One region of the Bradyrhizobium sp. LeoA1Lang genome, then DNA from elsewhere that is predicted to be linked to it. Evidence: riboswitches for the same ligand, from Rfam matches in the RefSeq annotation. Region 1 holds a riboswitch; the other holds the start of a gene.
The links. A riboswitch is a leader RNA that binds a small molecule or an ion and turns the genes downstream of it on or off. The one in region 1 is predicted to bind S-adenosylmethionine.
Positions count from the first base shown of each region.

Region 1 (7,311 bases):
GCTTGGCGAAGCGATCCCCATCGCGGTGGTGAGATCGGTCATGGAGGCCCCTTCATAGCCCTTGACCCAAAACACCTCGATCGCGCGCGCGAGCGCGGCATCCTTGTCGAAGCCCCTGGGGCGACCTCGTTCGACCATCCGTCCATCCGATTTCTGTGTCGTTCACTAAATTAATACGCTTGACGGCCCGGCGCAACGGGCTATTTATGTATCGATCGACATATAAATGGAGATGGATCATGAGCACATTGCAGGGAAAGCGGGCGTTGGTAACGGGCGCGAGCCGCGGGATTGGCGCCGCAATCGCAAGGCGGCTCGCCGCCGATGGCGCGAACGTTGCGATCACTTATGAACGTTCGGCCGAGAAGGCGCAGGCGGTGGTCGCCGAGATCGAGCGATTGGGCCGGCGCGGATTCGCGATCAAGGCCGACAGCGCCGATGCCGCCGCGGTCAAGGCCGCCGTGAATCAAGCAGTCGAGGCGCTCGGCGGCCTCGATATTCTCGTCAACAATGCCGGCATCTTCAGGGGCGGGCCGATCGACGAACTCAGCCTCGACGACATCGATGCGACGCTCGCGGTCAACGTCCGCGCTGTGGTGGTCGGATCGCAGGCGGCGGCAGCGCACATGGGCGAAGGCGGCCGCATCATCTCGATCGGCAGCAATCTGGCGACCCAGGTGCCCGGTCCCGGCATGAGCCTCTACTCGATGAGCAAATCCGCGCTGATCGCCTGGACAAAGGGCCTGGCGCGCGATCTCGGCAGCCGCGGCATCACGGTCAACATCGTGCATCCGGGCTCGACCGACACCGACATGAATCCCGCCGAAGGCGAGCAGGCGGCCGCCCAGCGGGCGCGGATGGCGATCCCCCGCTACGGCAAGGCGGACGACGTCGCAGCGCTGGTCGCATTCGTGGCTGGGCCGGAGGCGCGCTCGATCAACGGCACCGAGCTTACCATCGACGGCGGCGCCAACGCGTGAGCGGCCAGACTTTGTGCGTCATGCTCGCCGGGGCCCCGCGCCCCGGTGCGGCTTCTTCTGGACTGGCGCATAATTACGTTACGGTCGTGACAAGATCGGCTGCGCCTGTGCGATGAACCATCCGGTGGCAGCCACTTGGCTGACGATACCGAGGTCGAGCCACGACGTATATCGCAAGCATATGCCGGGTGATATCGCCTGCATGGCGCTCACGCCAAGTCTACGCACCCTCCAAGTTCGGGCGGCGGCTTTCCGTTATATCGGTAACCGGATTCTCGTCCGGCCATCGCCATGACTTGCTAGATGAAAGCTGTGGAAGAGCAGGCTCAATGCCTGTCATCACCACTTGGTCAAGTTGGTGAAAGCACAGCAGGAAACAACCATGGCCCAGTTCGAAGACTATAGAAACAAGTATTCCAATATCCGGATGGAGCGCAACGACGGGATCTTGGAGATCACCTTCCATACGAATGGAAAAACCCTGGTGTGGGACGGTAGCCCGCATAGTCAGCTCGGGGCGGCCTTCCATGACATCGGAAGAGACAAGGAAAACAAGATCGTCATCATGACCGGCACCGGCGGTGCCTTCATCGAAGAGATCGACTCGACCACGCTTTCGCCGCAGCCGAACTGCTGCCGCGCGCCAGGGAACTCGCGAGGCAACTTCTCAAGCAACCCCCTCTCACGCTTCGCTATGCGAGAGTGGTGATGGTTCAGGAGCTCAAAGAGATGATGCTGAAGCATCTCAGCCACGGCCTCGCTCTCGAGGGCGTTGCCGCACATGAGTATTGGCCGGAGAGCTGATTTCCAGGCGAGCCAGTGCATGCCTCTTCAGCAGACCTGCATTCTCGCTGTAGCAGCGGACCTACACCCTGAAATGCTTGGAGAGCTTCAGGCCCTGGGCCTGGTAGTTCGAGCCGATGCGCTGGCCGTACATCGCATCGGGCCGGGCGAGCATCTTCTCATAGACGAGGCGGCCGACGATCTGGCCATGCTCGAGGATGAACGGCACCTCGCGCGAGCGCACTTCCAGCACGGCGCGGGCGCCCTGCCCGCCGGCGCCGGCATAGCCGAAGCCGGGATCGAAGAAGCCGGCATAGTGCACGCGGAATTCGCCGACCAAAGGATCGAACGGCACCATCTCGGCGGCGTAGTCCGGCGGCACCTGCACAGCTTCCTTCGACGCGAGGATATAGAACTCGCCGGGATCGAGGATCAGGCTGCCGTCGGGGCGCGCGCGGATCGGCTCCCAGAAATCATCGACCGGATAACCGCCGCGGCGATCGACGTCGACCACGCCGGTATGGCGTTTGGCGCGATAGCCGACGAAGCCGCCGGAATTCTCGCCCGAGAGATCGACCGAAACCGCGACGCCATCGGTGAGATCGGCATCGTCGATATCGACCAGGCGTTCGGCGTTGTGCAGCGCGTCGAGCTCGTCGGCGGTGAGGACGGCATCGCCGGTGCGGAAGCGCACCTGGGACAGCCGCGAGCCCTCGCGCACCAGGATCGGAAACGTCTTGGGGCTGATCTCGGCATAGAGCGGGCCGTGATAGCCGGCACCGATCACGTCGAAACGACGCGTGCCATCGGCGATCACGCGGGTGAAGACGTCGAGCCGTCCGGTCGAGCTCTTGGGGTTCGCGGCCGCGATGATCTCCGGCGGCAACGCGAGGCTCTCGAGCAGCGGCACGATGTAGACGCAATTGGTCTCCAGCACCGCGTCGTCGGCGAGATCGATCTCGTGCAGCTTCAACTCATCGATGCGCTCGGCAACGGTGGCGCCGGGACCGGGGAGAAAGCTCGCGCGCACGCGATAGGCGATGTCGCCGAGGCGAAGATCGAGGCTCGCGGGCTGGATCTGGCTCTCGACAAAGGGATAGACCGGCAGGATCAGGCCTGCATCCGCCATCGCCGCGATCATGCGGTCGGGCAGGATCCCATTGGCATCGTCTTGCAGCACGAACGACACGGACGCGGTCCCTCAAGACGGCTTAGAGCCACAAAAGGCCCAAAAAATGGATTTTACCGGTTAGCCGATGCCCGCCTTGACGGAAAGAGCGGGAACGAATATCAGCATGACTTATCCCGTGGTGATTTGAGCCGGCCGGCTTGCAGCCACGTTAAATAAGTCGCTAAACAGGCCGGGGACCTCAGCGATCCCGGCCCTTTAGGCCGGTTTTTTTGTGACCATTTTCGAAAGGATGGTCACGTTGGAGGTCCTATGTCCGAGTCCAAATCATCCGCCCGCTACCGCCCCGAAACCCGGCTGGTTCATTCCGGCACGCTACGCTCACAATTCGGCGAGACGTCCGAGGCAATATTCCTGACCCAAGGGTTCGTCTACGCGACCGCCGAAGAATGCGAGGCGCGGTTCAAGGGCGAGGATCCCGGCTTCCTCTATTCGCGCTTCTCCAACCCCGACGTGTCCATGTTCGAGCGCCGCATGATCGAACTCGAAGGCGCGGAAGCTGCGCGCGCGACCGCGACCGGCATGGCGGCGGTGACGACCGCGATCCTCGCGCCGCTGAAGGCCGGCGATCACGTGGTGGCCTCCAAGGCGATGTTCGGCTCGTGCCGCTACGTGGTGGAGGATCTCTTGCCGCGCTACGGCATCCAGTCGACGCTGGTCGACGGGCTCGACCACGACCAATGGAAAAAGGCGATCCGGCCGAACACGAAGACGTGTTTCCTCGAAAGCCCGACCAACCCGACGCTCGACGTGCTCGACATCGGCGCCATCGCGGAAATCGCGCATCAGGGCGGCGCACGGCTGATCGTCGACAATGTGTTCGCGACCCCGATCTGGCAGAGCCCGCTCTCGCTCGGCGCCGACGTCGTGGTCTATTCCGCGACCAAGCATATCGACGGCCAGGGGCGGTGCCTCGGCGGCATCATCCTTTCCTCCGAGGCTTTCATCACCGAGCACATCCATAACTTCCTGCGCCAGACCGGGCCGTCGATGTCGCCGTTCAATGCATGGGTGCTGCTGAAGGGGCTGGAGACGCTCGCTGTGCGCGTCCGCGCGCAGACCGAGACGGCCGCGAAGATCGCAGACGTGCTGGCAAGCCATCCGAAGATCACGCGGCTGATCTATCCCGGCCGCGCCGATCATCCGCAGGCAGCCACCGTGAAGAAGCAGATGCGGTCGGGATCGACCCTGATCGGGTTCGAGGTGAAGGGCGGCAAGGCCGGCGCGTTCCGCTGCCTCAACGGGCTCAAGATCTCGCGCATCTCCAACAATCTCGGCGACGCCAAGAGCCTCGTCACCCATCCCGCCACCACGACGCATCAGCGCCTGGGGCCGGACGCGCGCGCCGAGCTCGGCATCAGCGAAGGGTTCATCCGCTTCTCCGCCGGCCTCGAGCACGCCGATGATCTGATCGAGGATTTTGTCGAGGCGCTGGAGACGGTGTGATCCAAGGCGAATGGCGAATAGGGAGTAGCGAGTAGGGTCAAGCCCCATTCGCTATTCGCCACTCGCCATTCGCTTTCAGCTTACATCGGCCTGTACGTCCGCACATCCGCCGGCACGTTGACGCCGAGCTTGATCTGGCCGACCGACTTGATGATGTCGTCGCCGAGCAACTGGGCGAAGCAGGCATAGCCCCAATCATTCATGTGCAGGCCGTCGGCGATCACGAAGCTGTCGATCGGGATCGACTGCTTCTCGTGCCATTCACGCATCACCTCAAAGCGCGGGAAGATGCTGACATGGCGGAGCTCGGCGATGTGGTTGAGCAGCCGGATCATCTTGTTGGCGCTGGCGGCGCGCTCGGTGACGCGCGGCGAGTATTGGGGATCGACCAGCACGACGTCCGCGCCGGCCGTCTGGATGCGCGCCACGCCATCCTCGACCATCTTTTCGGTCTCGCTCGGGTCGAGGTCGCGCAATACCGCATTGGTGCCGACCTGCCAGATCACGAGGTCCGGATGCGCATCGATCACCTCGGTCTGCAGGCGCCGCATCATTTCGGGCGCGTCTTCGCCGCCCCTGCCGCGGTTGACGACACGGATGTCGGCGCCGGGATATTGGCGGTGCAGTTGCGCCGCGAGCCGGTTCGGATAGGTGAATTCCGGCGCCGACGAGCCATAGCCCTGGGTCGAGGAGGAGCCGAAGGCGATGATGGTAACCGGCTGGCCCGCGGCAAGCTTGCTCGCGACGTGGGGCAGCGAGCCCATCGTCTTCGACACGCCCTTCGGCGGCAGGCAGGGCACACGGCGGAAGATGTCGCTGGCCGACTTCGCGACCTCCTTCACCTTGTCGATCGCCTTGCCGGCGATGCCCTTCTTGGCGGCATCGGCCTCGGTGGCACCCGCAGCACCGGACAGGATGGCCGGCGTGGATGGTCCCGATTTGTCGGATGAGGGGTGGGATTTCGCGCCCTCAGAAAGCGTCGCATGCTGGTCGCCTTGCGCAACTTGCGCGCGCAGCGGCGAGGTCGCGAGCACGGCTGCCGCGACGGCGGCGGCTGCGACCAGCCATGCGCTTCGACAAAAAGGGCGGTAGGTCCTCATTAACGCTGGTTCCCTTTAGTTCTGCTGCGCCGGTCCGAGGTGGGCCGCGTCGATCACGAATTTCGACAGCGCGCGGCCGAGACAGGCATGCACCCGCTTGGCCAGTTCCACGCCGTGGGCGGAGCTGAACAGGTCGAAATCACCGGCATCGTTCCAGTGATGCATGATGGCGAAACGATCAAACAGCGGGACATCATGTTCTTGCGCCGACACCCGCATATTATCTAGGTATGGTGAGCCGGAAATCATGCTTTCGGTGCGGGGGCTGTACTGAAGATTGACCAGGACCACATTGGTTCCCGCCTGTTGCAACGCAGTAATCCCCGCATCGAGGGCATTACGAAAATCGTCAGGATCGATCGACCGGATAGCATCGACGGTTCCCGTCTGCCAGACCACTAAAGTAGGCCGTTTTGCTTCCACCAGCCTAACAAAGCCGGCCGCCATATCCTCCGCGGTCTTGGCGGACTGTGCTTCCACGGACAGGTTAACGGTGGTGCTGGGCAGGCTTTCCTTGAGCGCCGCCTGCAACTTTGCCGGGTAGGCGCTGGCCTCGAAGGAGGGAATGGTGGAGGAACGGCTGCCGACCACGAGCACGTTCAGGGGCTGGCCGCTCCTCACCGCCTCGGCCACCTTGGACAACGAGCTTTCGGTGGACAGCAGATTGGCCGGGACGTCGCAAATCTGCTCGGGATCGCCGGCGCGTGCCGGGGCCGCGGACAGAGAACCGGCCAGCAATGTCAGGCCCAGCACAGTCCATAAGCCGGACTTCATACCGCCCCTCCCGCCAGGTCGGCATTGCCGCCGGCGCTCTTGTATCGCGCGGCGCCTTTGTCGGCGGAGTGTTTGTACCACGAAATCACCCACGCCATGGCGCACATGATGACAATCCCAGTGACGCTGACCAGGAAGTGCATCCCGGCGCTGCCGGACACCTCGGCCAAGATGAAGTGCCCGGCAAATGCCAGGAACACGCCAAGGCAGAATATCTCAAGGGAGTGCTGGCCGCAGAGGATCAAAGGTCGCAGCCACGGGGATTTCAGGCCCGGCCAATCCCGGGGCAGGACGCGGACGGTAATGGCCGCCAGCGCCAGGAAATGGGCAAAGCGCAATACGTCCAGATCGGTCTTGTTGATCGGGTACATCCACTGCTCGATGCGGCGCGGCACGATGTGGCCGAGCTGCGGCAGATACCAGGACAGCGTGACCAGGAACGCCGCGAACAGATAGGCGATGCAGATCCAGAGCGTGATCGGGGAGGCCAGGATACGCGACATCCTTCTTGCGCCGCCGAGCGCGCACCAGGCGCCGAACACGAACAATAATTGCCAGGCGAACGGATTGAACGCCCAGACGCCGTTCGGATAGGCGCTGAGATAGAGATCGAAATGCCAGGTCAGGACGTAGAGGCCGGCCGAGAGCGCCAGCGTCACGTCGGTCCGCCATTTCATCAGCCACAGGATCAAGGGCAGGAACAGCATCAGCACGATGTAGAGCGGCAGCACGTCCATGTTGACGGGACGGAAGCGCAACAGCAGCGCCTGCACGATGGTGACATCGGGCTGCTTGAGGAAATCCATGATCCCCATCTCTTCGGTGTAGAGCGGGTTCTCGAAGCGGGTGGCGACGTAGGAGATTTCCGCAAGAAAGATCGTGAACAGGAATACGTGGGCGACATAGATCTGCCAGACGCGGCGCAGGATGCGCGCGGTCGCCACCACAAAGCCGGCCTGAAGCATCGCGCGGCCATAGACGAAGGCCGCGGTGTAGCCGGAGATGAAGATGAAGATCTCGGTCGCGTCGGAGAAGCCGT
Region 1 is NZ_JBVAPG010000205.1:3,027-10,337, forward strand. It holds gene ACZYOF_RS38370 (TetR/AcrR family transcriptional regulator) at 1-138, opposite strand, end outside; gene ACZYOF_RS38375 (SDR family NAD(P)-dependent oxidoreductase) at 240-980, shown strand; gene ACZYOF_RS38380 (hypothetical protein) at 1,363-1,689, shown strand; gene ACZYOF_RS38385 (2'-deoxycytidine 5'-triphosphate deaminase) at 1,846-2,952, opposite strand; SAM riboswitch at 3,061-3,140, shown strand; gene ACZYOF_RS38390 (O-succinylhomoserine sulfhydrylase) at 3,205-4,398, shown strand; gene ACZYOF_RS38395 (SGNH/GDSL hydrolase family protein) at 4,479-5,498, opposite strand; gene ACZYOF_RS38400 (SGNH/GDSL hydrolase family protein) at 5,514-6,272, opposite strand; gene ACZYOF_RS38405 (OpgC domain-containing protein) at 6,269-7,311, opposite strand, start outside.

Region 2 (7,311 bases), on a different contig from region 1:
CGGGTGAAGTGGTCGAACAGCGCTTCGCCGTCGCCGCGGCGGATCGCGCGCGTCAGCTTGGAAAGATCCTCGTTGAAGGTGCCGAGCATCTCCAGCACCGCGTCTTTGTTGCTCAGGAAGACGTCGCGCCACATCGTTGGATCGGACGCCGCGATGCGGGTGAAATCGCGGAAGCCGCCGGCGGAGAATTTGATCACTTCGGACGACGTCACCTGCGCCAGCTCGTCGGCGGTGCCGACGATGGTGTAGGCGATCAGATGCGGCAGATGGCTGGTGATCGCGAGCACGAGGTCATGATGATCCGGCGTCATGATCTCGACCTTGGCGCCGAGCGCGGCCCAGAATTCACGCAGCCTGTCGACCGCGCCCGCGTCGGCGCCATCAGGCGGCGTCAGGATGCACCAGCGGTTGATGAAGAGCTCGGCGAAACCGGAATCGGGCCCCGAATGCTCGGTGCCGGCCACCGGATGCGCCGGCACGAAGTGCACACCATCAGGAATATGCGGCCCCATATCCCTGACGATGGCGCCCTTGACCGAGCCGACATCGGAGACGATGGCGCCTTTCTTCAGATAGGGCGCGATCTCCGCCGCCACCGGCCCGCAGGCGCCAACGGGAATGCAGAGGATGACGAGATCGGCATCCTTCACCGCCTCCGCGTTGGTCTCCACCACGCGGTCGACGATGCCGAGCTCGGCGACACGCGCGCGCGTCTTCTCGGAGCGCGCGGTGGTGACGATCCCGCCGACGAGCCCTTGCGCCCGCGCGCCGCGCGCGATCGAGCCGCCGATCAGGCCGAAGCCGATCAGCGCGATGCGTTGGAAGTGAGGGGCGGCGTTCACTTCTGATCCATGAAGTCGCGCAGGCCCTCGACCACGAGGCGGTTGGCCTCCTCGGTGCCGATGGTCATGCGCAGCGCGTGCGGCAGGCCGTAATTGTTCAATGCCCGCAGCACCAGTCCGCGCTTGGTGAGGAACGCGTCCGCGTCAGCCGAGGTCTTGCCCTTTTCGGTCGGGAAATGGATCAGCACGAAATTGGCGACGCTCGGCGTCACCTTCAGCCCGAGCTTGCGGATCTCGTCCGTCACCCAGCTCCGCCATTTTTCGTTATGCACCCGCGACATCTCGACATGCGCGGTGTCCTCGACCGCGGCGACCGCCGCGAGCATCGCCGGACTCGAAACGTTGAAGGGGCCGCGAATGCGGTTCACCGCATCGACGATATGCGCCGGGCCGAACATCCAGCCCACGCGGAGCGCCGCGAGCCCGTGGATCTTGGAGAAGGTGTGGGTCATCACCGTGTTCTCGGTCGTCGCACACAGTTCAAGACCGAGCCCATAGTCGTTGCGCACCACGTAATCGGAATAGGCGGCGTCGATCACCAGCAGCACGTCCGACGGCAGGCCGGTGCGCAAGCGCTTGACCTCGTCGAACGGCAGATAGGTGCCGGTCGGGTTGTTCGGGTTGGCGAGCCAGACCAGCTTGGTCTGCGGCGTGACCGCCTCAAGGATCGCATCGACACTGGCGGTGTAGTCGGTCTCCGGTACGACGACGTTCTTTGCACCGTTCGCCTTGGTCGCGATCGGATAGACCAGGAAGCTGTGGGTGGTGGAGATCGCCTCCGAGCCTTCGCACAGATAGGTGTGGGCGAGCAGGTTGAGGATTTCGTCCGAACCGGCGCCGCAGATGATGCGGTTCGGGTCGAGGCCGTAGGCGCGGCCGATCGCCTCGCGCAGCACCCGCGAGGTGCCTTCCGGATAGTCCTCCAGATGTTCGGCGGCGTGCTTATAGGCCTCGATTGCCTTCGGCGAGGGGCCGAACGGCGTCTCGTTGGCGGAAAGCTTGAACACCTTGCGCCCCGGCTCGGCCACCGGGCTTTTGCCGGGGGTGTAGGGCGCAATATCGAGGATGCCGGGATTCGGCACGGGGCGGGACATCTCTAACTCTCTAGCTCCGGATTCTAGGGGCGGGGGGCACCGTATAGCGCGTTGCGTGGCTGCCGACGAGGGCCGATGAGCGCACCGAGGCTCCGGCCTTGATCAACGCCAGCTTGATCTTCTCGAAGCCGATGCCTGCGACCGATACCAAAAGCGCCGCGCCGTCGAAAGCGGTGTCCGGCACCGCGACGATTTCAGCGAGCGGCGCCACCGCGCGGGCGATCTCGGCGTTCCAGCCGGAGACGCGGACGCTCCACATCTCGACTTCGGTCACCATCGCATCGTCGGCGACGCGTGAGATCACGAACACGGGCAGCGCTGCGGGATGATCGGCACGCTCGAGGAACGGCAGCCGCGCGATGATCTTCGGCGTGCCTTCGGCCTCGAGGTCGATCCACCACGGCGTGCGGCTGGAAATGGCCGACACCAGCGCCAGGTCGCCCTTCGATTTCGCCACCGCTTCGACCGCCGCCTGCGCGCTGAAATGCGAGACGTAGGGCACCACGAAGCCGAAATGGAAGCGCGCCGAATCCCGCATCATGGATTCGCCGACCGAGACATCGGCATGCACCGAGAACGGCGCCTGGACGTAAGTGAACGTCGAGATGATGACGCGCCAGATGCTCTCGATGGTGTCGAGCGGCAGGATGCCACGATGGCGCTCGACCAGGCTGCGCATCATGGCGGCCTCGCGCGCCGGCCGGAATGCGGAGCCGACTTCCTGGGTCTGCTTCACCCTGATCAGGCGGTCGATGATGTCGCCACGCGCCATCAAGAGGCGGTGAACCTGCTCATCGATCGCGTCGATCTCTTTGCGCAACTCGGCCAGCGAGGGCGGCGCCGGAGGCGTTTTTGACATGCTAGGGCCCGTCAATTCTCTTCAATCAGGGAGCCAACTCTTCACCTCTCCCCCGCGTGCGGGGAGAAGTCGAAATTCAAGCGAGCTTGAATTTCGGGTGAGGGGGACTCTCCGCGAGTCCGTCTGTTACCTTGTTAGCGGAGAAAGCCCCTCACCCCAACCCTCTCAGGGCGAGCTCCGCTCGTCCCGGCCCCGCAAGAGCGGGGAGAGGGAGAAGTGCGAGCCCCCGTTCTGTACCATGGGTCCAGACGGCGCAAGCTCAGCCTCAAGGTCACGGTTAGGTTAACGGCCCCGGTTGCCTTGACGCGGGTCAGGTAAGGGACTACTTTCCCAGCGTTCCGTGGTCATTTGAGCCGGCCGGCTTGCAGCCACGTTAAAGAACTTGCTAAACAGGCCGGGGACAGATCGATCCCGGCCGAACCTTTGTTCAGGCCGGGTTTTTTTATGGCCTGATTTCTGTCCGGGACCTCCGCGTCGGAGGAAGGGGCCGCAATGACCAAGGTGCAGTCGATCAAGAGTCCGTCGATCCAGGGTGAGGACCGCGCCCATGAGGCCGATCATCCGTCCTCGCCGGTAGCAAAGTTCGGCATGGATCAGCCGTTGAAGCTCGACTGCGGCATCGACCTCGCGCCGTTCCAGATCGCCTACCAGACCTATGGCGAACTCAATGCCGAGCGCTCCAACGCCATTCTGGTCTGCCACGCGCTGACCGGCGACCAGCATGTCAACAATTTGCATCCGGTGACGGGCAAGCCCGGCTGGTGGGAGACCATGGTCGGCCCTGGCCGTCCGCTCGACCCCTCCAAGTACTTCATCATCTGCTCCAACGTGCTTGGCGGCTGCATGGGCTCGACCGGCCCTGCCTCGCTCAGCCCCGCGACCGGCAAGGTGTGGGGCCTGGATTTTCCGATCATCACCATTCCCGACATGGTGCGCGCGCAAGCGATGCTGATCGACCGGCTCGGCATCGAGACGCTGTTCTCGGTGGTCGGCGGCTCCATGGGCGGCATGCAGGCGGTGCAATGGGCCGCGGCCTATCCGGAGCGCGTGTTCTCGACGCTCGCGATCGCCTGCTCGACGCGGCACTCGGCGCAGAACATCGCCTTTCATGAGCTCGGCCGGCAGGCCGTGATGGCCGATCCGGACTGGCGCGGCGGACGCTATGTCGATCAGGGCACGCATCCGCATCGCGGGCTCGCGGTTGCGCGCATGGCTGCGCATATCACCTATCTCTCGGACGCGGCGCTGCATCGCAAGTTCGGGCGGCGGATGCAGGATCGCGAACTGCCGACATTCTCCTTCGATGCCGACTTCCAGGTCGAGAGCTATCTGCGCTACCAGGGCTCGTCCTTTGTCGAGCGCTTCGATGCCAATAGCTACCTCTATCTGACGCGGGCGATGGACTATTTCGACATCGCCGCCGACCATAATGGTGTGCTGGCGAAGGCGTTCCGCGGCATCAAGACCCGGTTCTGCGTGGTGTCGTTCACGAGCGACTGGCTGTTCCCGACCTCGGAAGCGCGGGCGCTGGTGCATGCGCTGAACGCCTCCAGCGCGCGGGTCTCGTTCGCGGAGATCGAGACCGACAAGGGCCACGACGCCTTCCTGCTCGACGTGCCCGAATTCTTCGACATCTCCCGCGCTTTCCTGCAGTCGGCCGGCAAGGCGCGCGGCCTCGGCGATGCGGGGGTCGTGTGATGGCGCTTCAGGAACAAACCCTGCCGCTGCCCGGCGTGGCGCCGCAGGCGAGTACGAGCCTTCGTCCGGACCATGTTCTGGTCGCCGAAATGGTGGAGCCCGGCTCGCGCGTGCTCGACGTCGGCTGCGGCGACGGCGATCTGTTGCAGCTCCTGGAGAGCCGCGGCATCGACGGCCGCGGCATCGAGCTGTCGCGCGAAGGCGTCAACCACTGCGTCGCCAAGGGGCTCGCGGTGGTGCAGGGCGACGCCGACACCGACCTCGTCAACTATGCCGACGATGCCTTCGACTACGTGATCCTGTCGCAGACGCTGCAGGCGACGCGCCAGCCGAAGGCGGTACTGGAAAATCTCCTGCGCATCGGTCACCGCGCCATCGTCTCGTTCCCGAATTTCGGTTTCTGGAAGATGCGGCTGCAGCTCTTGGTCGGCGGGCACATGCCGCGCACCGAAAACCTCCCCGCCACCTGGTACGACACCCCCAACATTCATTTCTGCACCATCAAGGATTTCGTGCAGCTCTGCGACGAGATCCACGTCAAGATGGAGCGCGCAGTCGCGCTCGATCTCTACGGCCGCCCGGTGCCGCTGAACCTGCCCTGGTGGGTCTGGAACATGTTCGGCGAACAGGGCGTGTTCCTGCTGAGCAGGGGCGGCAAGGGACGCTGAGCACTCTCCCCGTCATTCCGGGGCGCGCAAAGCGCGAACCCGGAATCCATTCATCCACGAACTCTGCGGCCCGATGGATTCTCTGATGTGCAATTGCACATCATAGCTCGCGCTCCGCGCGCCCCGGAATGACGGCTCACGCTTCGCGTGCCCCGGAATGACAGCTAGGCCACCATCGACCTCGGATCGCGCGGCAACCATCGGCCCGCTTCTACCAGCGCAATGAACCGCTCGACCATCTCGTTGAACAACGCCGGCTCCTCGAGGTTGAGCACGTGTCCCGATTTCGGGAAGAACGTCAGCCCCGCCGCGGGCAAATGCTGCTTCAGGAACAGGCTCGGCTCGACGCAATTGTCGTCCTCGTCGCCGCAGATGATCAGCGCCGGCGTCGGCACGCGTCCGATCGCTTCGGCCATGGTGTAGATCGAGGGACGCGCGCCTTGAAAACTGCGCATGGTGTTGGCCGATCCCTTGGCATCGTGGCGCGCGAGCGCGGCATAGAAATCGGCGTGGCCGCGCGGATCCTTGACGAGGAACGGAATCCGGCCCGGCGCCTCGCGCGTCATCTTGGCGACTTCGATCGATCCGATGGTCTCATATTGCTCGGCATTGGCGTGGCATTGCGCACGGAAGGCGTCGAGCTGTTCGAGACTAGAGCCGGAGCCGACGCCTGCGAGCGTCATCGACAGCGCGCGCTCGGGCGCATTCAGCGCGACCTGCAGCGACGAATAGGAGCCCATCGACAGCCCGACGAAATGCGCGCGTGCGATACCGAGATGATCGAGCACCGCGAGCGCATCGGTGTAGAAATGCTTGTAGCTGTAGACCTCGGCCGATGGCGGAACGTCGGAGGGCGTGTAACCGCGCGCGGAATAGGCGATGCAGCGGTGGCCGCGCGAGAAATAGCGCATCTGCGGCTCCCAATTGGTGTGATCGGCCGCGAACTCGTGCAGGAAGATGATCGGCGTCCCGCTTCCAACCTCTTCGAAATAGAGGCGGACATTATCCTTGGCGACGGCATAGGGCATTTTAACGTTTTCCTTCTTGTGAGCCTGCAGTCGCAGGATCGCAATTAACCTTCATGGCTGCAATGCGGCGGCATCGTTTCCTTTTTCGCCTCCAAATGTTCGCGAAATCGTCCTGCAATTTTTCGCCGCAGCGCGGCACGAAATCTTTGTCTTGCCACATTGAGCGGCACAAAACGCACCGCGCCTGTCATCCAGATGTCATCCACAGACGAGCGCACCTGGGAAAACGGGGGTGTAACAGAAGAAAAAAATGGGAAGTATGGTTCAGTTGCGTGCGTTCCGCCGGTGGCTTCGAGTTCTGGCACTGGCGTTGTGTTCGACGATAATCGTCGTCTCTGTCTCTCCCGCTTCGGCACGGCCTCATCACGGCGCAGGGCGCCACGCGAGGGCCTATCATGCCGGTCATCATGCCAAGCATCACTATGCGCATCATCGTCACCGCCACATGACGCGTGCCTCGCGCTGGGAGCGCGGCGTGGCGCAGATGCAGGCGCAGGGTCTTGCCGACAGCAATGCGAGCCTGTCGCCGGAGCCTCAGCAGGCGGCAAGCCTCGGTTCATCGAACATCGTCGATGAAGCCCGCCGTCACCTCGGCGGCAATCCGACCAGTCGCGGCAGCCTGTGGTGCGCGCGGTTCATGAACATGGTGCTGCAGCATTCGGGTTATCGCGGCACCGGCTCCGACATGGCGAGCTCGTTCGCCCGCTATGGGCAGCGTGTCTCCGGCCCACAGGTTGGCGCCATCGCCGTGATGTCGCGGGGACGCCGCGGCGGCCATGTCGGCATCATCACCGGCATCGACGCCAAGGGAAATCCGATCATGATCTCCGGCAACAACGGCAACCGCGTCCGTGAAGCCTCAGTCTCTCGCGGCCGCATCTACGCCTACGTGATGCCGACGAACTAGCCGCTACACTCTCCTCTGTCATTCCGGGGCGCGCCTCTTGGCGCGAGCCCGGAATCCATCAGGCCGCAGGCGCAGGCAGCGAAATGGATTCCGGGTTCGATGCTTCGCATCGCCCCGGAATGACAGCCTCCATCATTGCGAGCGCAGCGAAGCAATCCACGTCTCCACTTGCGGCGCTATGGATTGCTTCGCTGCGCTCGCAATGACGGTGTGGA
Region 2 is NZ_JBVAPG010000156.1:237-7,547, reverse strand. It holds gene ACZYOF_RS34780 (prephenate/arogenate dehydrogenase family protein) at 1-842, opposite strand, end outside; gene hisC (histidinol-phosphate transaminase) at 839-1,936, opposite strand; gene ACZYOF_RS34770 (chorismate mutase) at 1,947-2,795, opposite strand; SAM riboswitch at 3,126-3,205, shown strand; gene metX (homoserine O-acetyltransferase MetX) at 3,288-4,493, shown strand; gene metW (methionine biosynthesis protein MetW) at 4,493-5,161, shown strand; gene ACZYOF_RS34755 (alpha/beta fold hydrolase) at 5,326-6,189, opposite strand; gene ACZYOF_RS34750 (hypothetical protein) at 6,234-6,494, opposite strand; gene ACZYOF_RS34745 (TIGR02594 family protein) at 6,449-7,096, shown strand.
Region 2: linked by a shared signal. The riboswitch ahead of metX (homoserine O-acetyltransferase MetX) and the one ahead of ACZYOF_RS38390 (O-succinylhomoserine sulfhydrylase) in region 1 are both predicted to bind S-adenosylmethionine.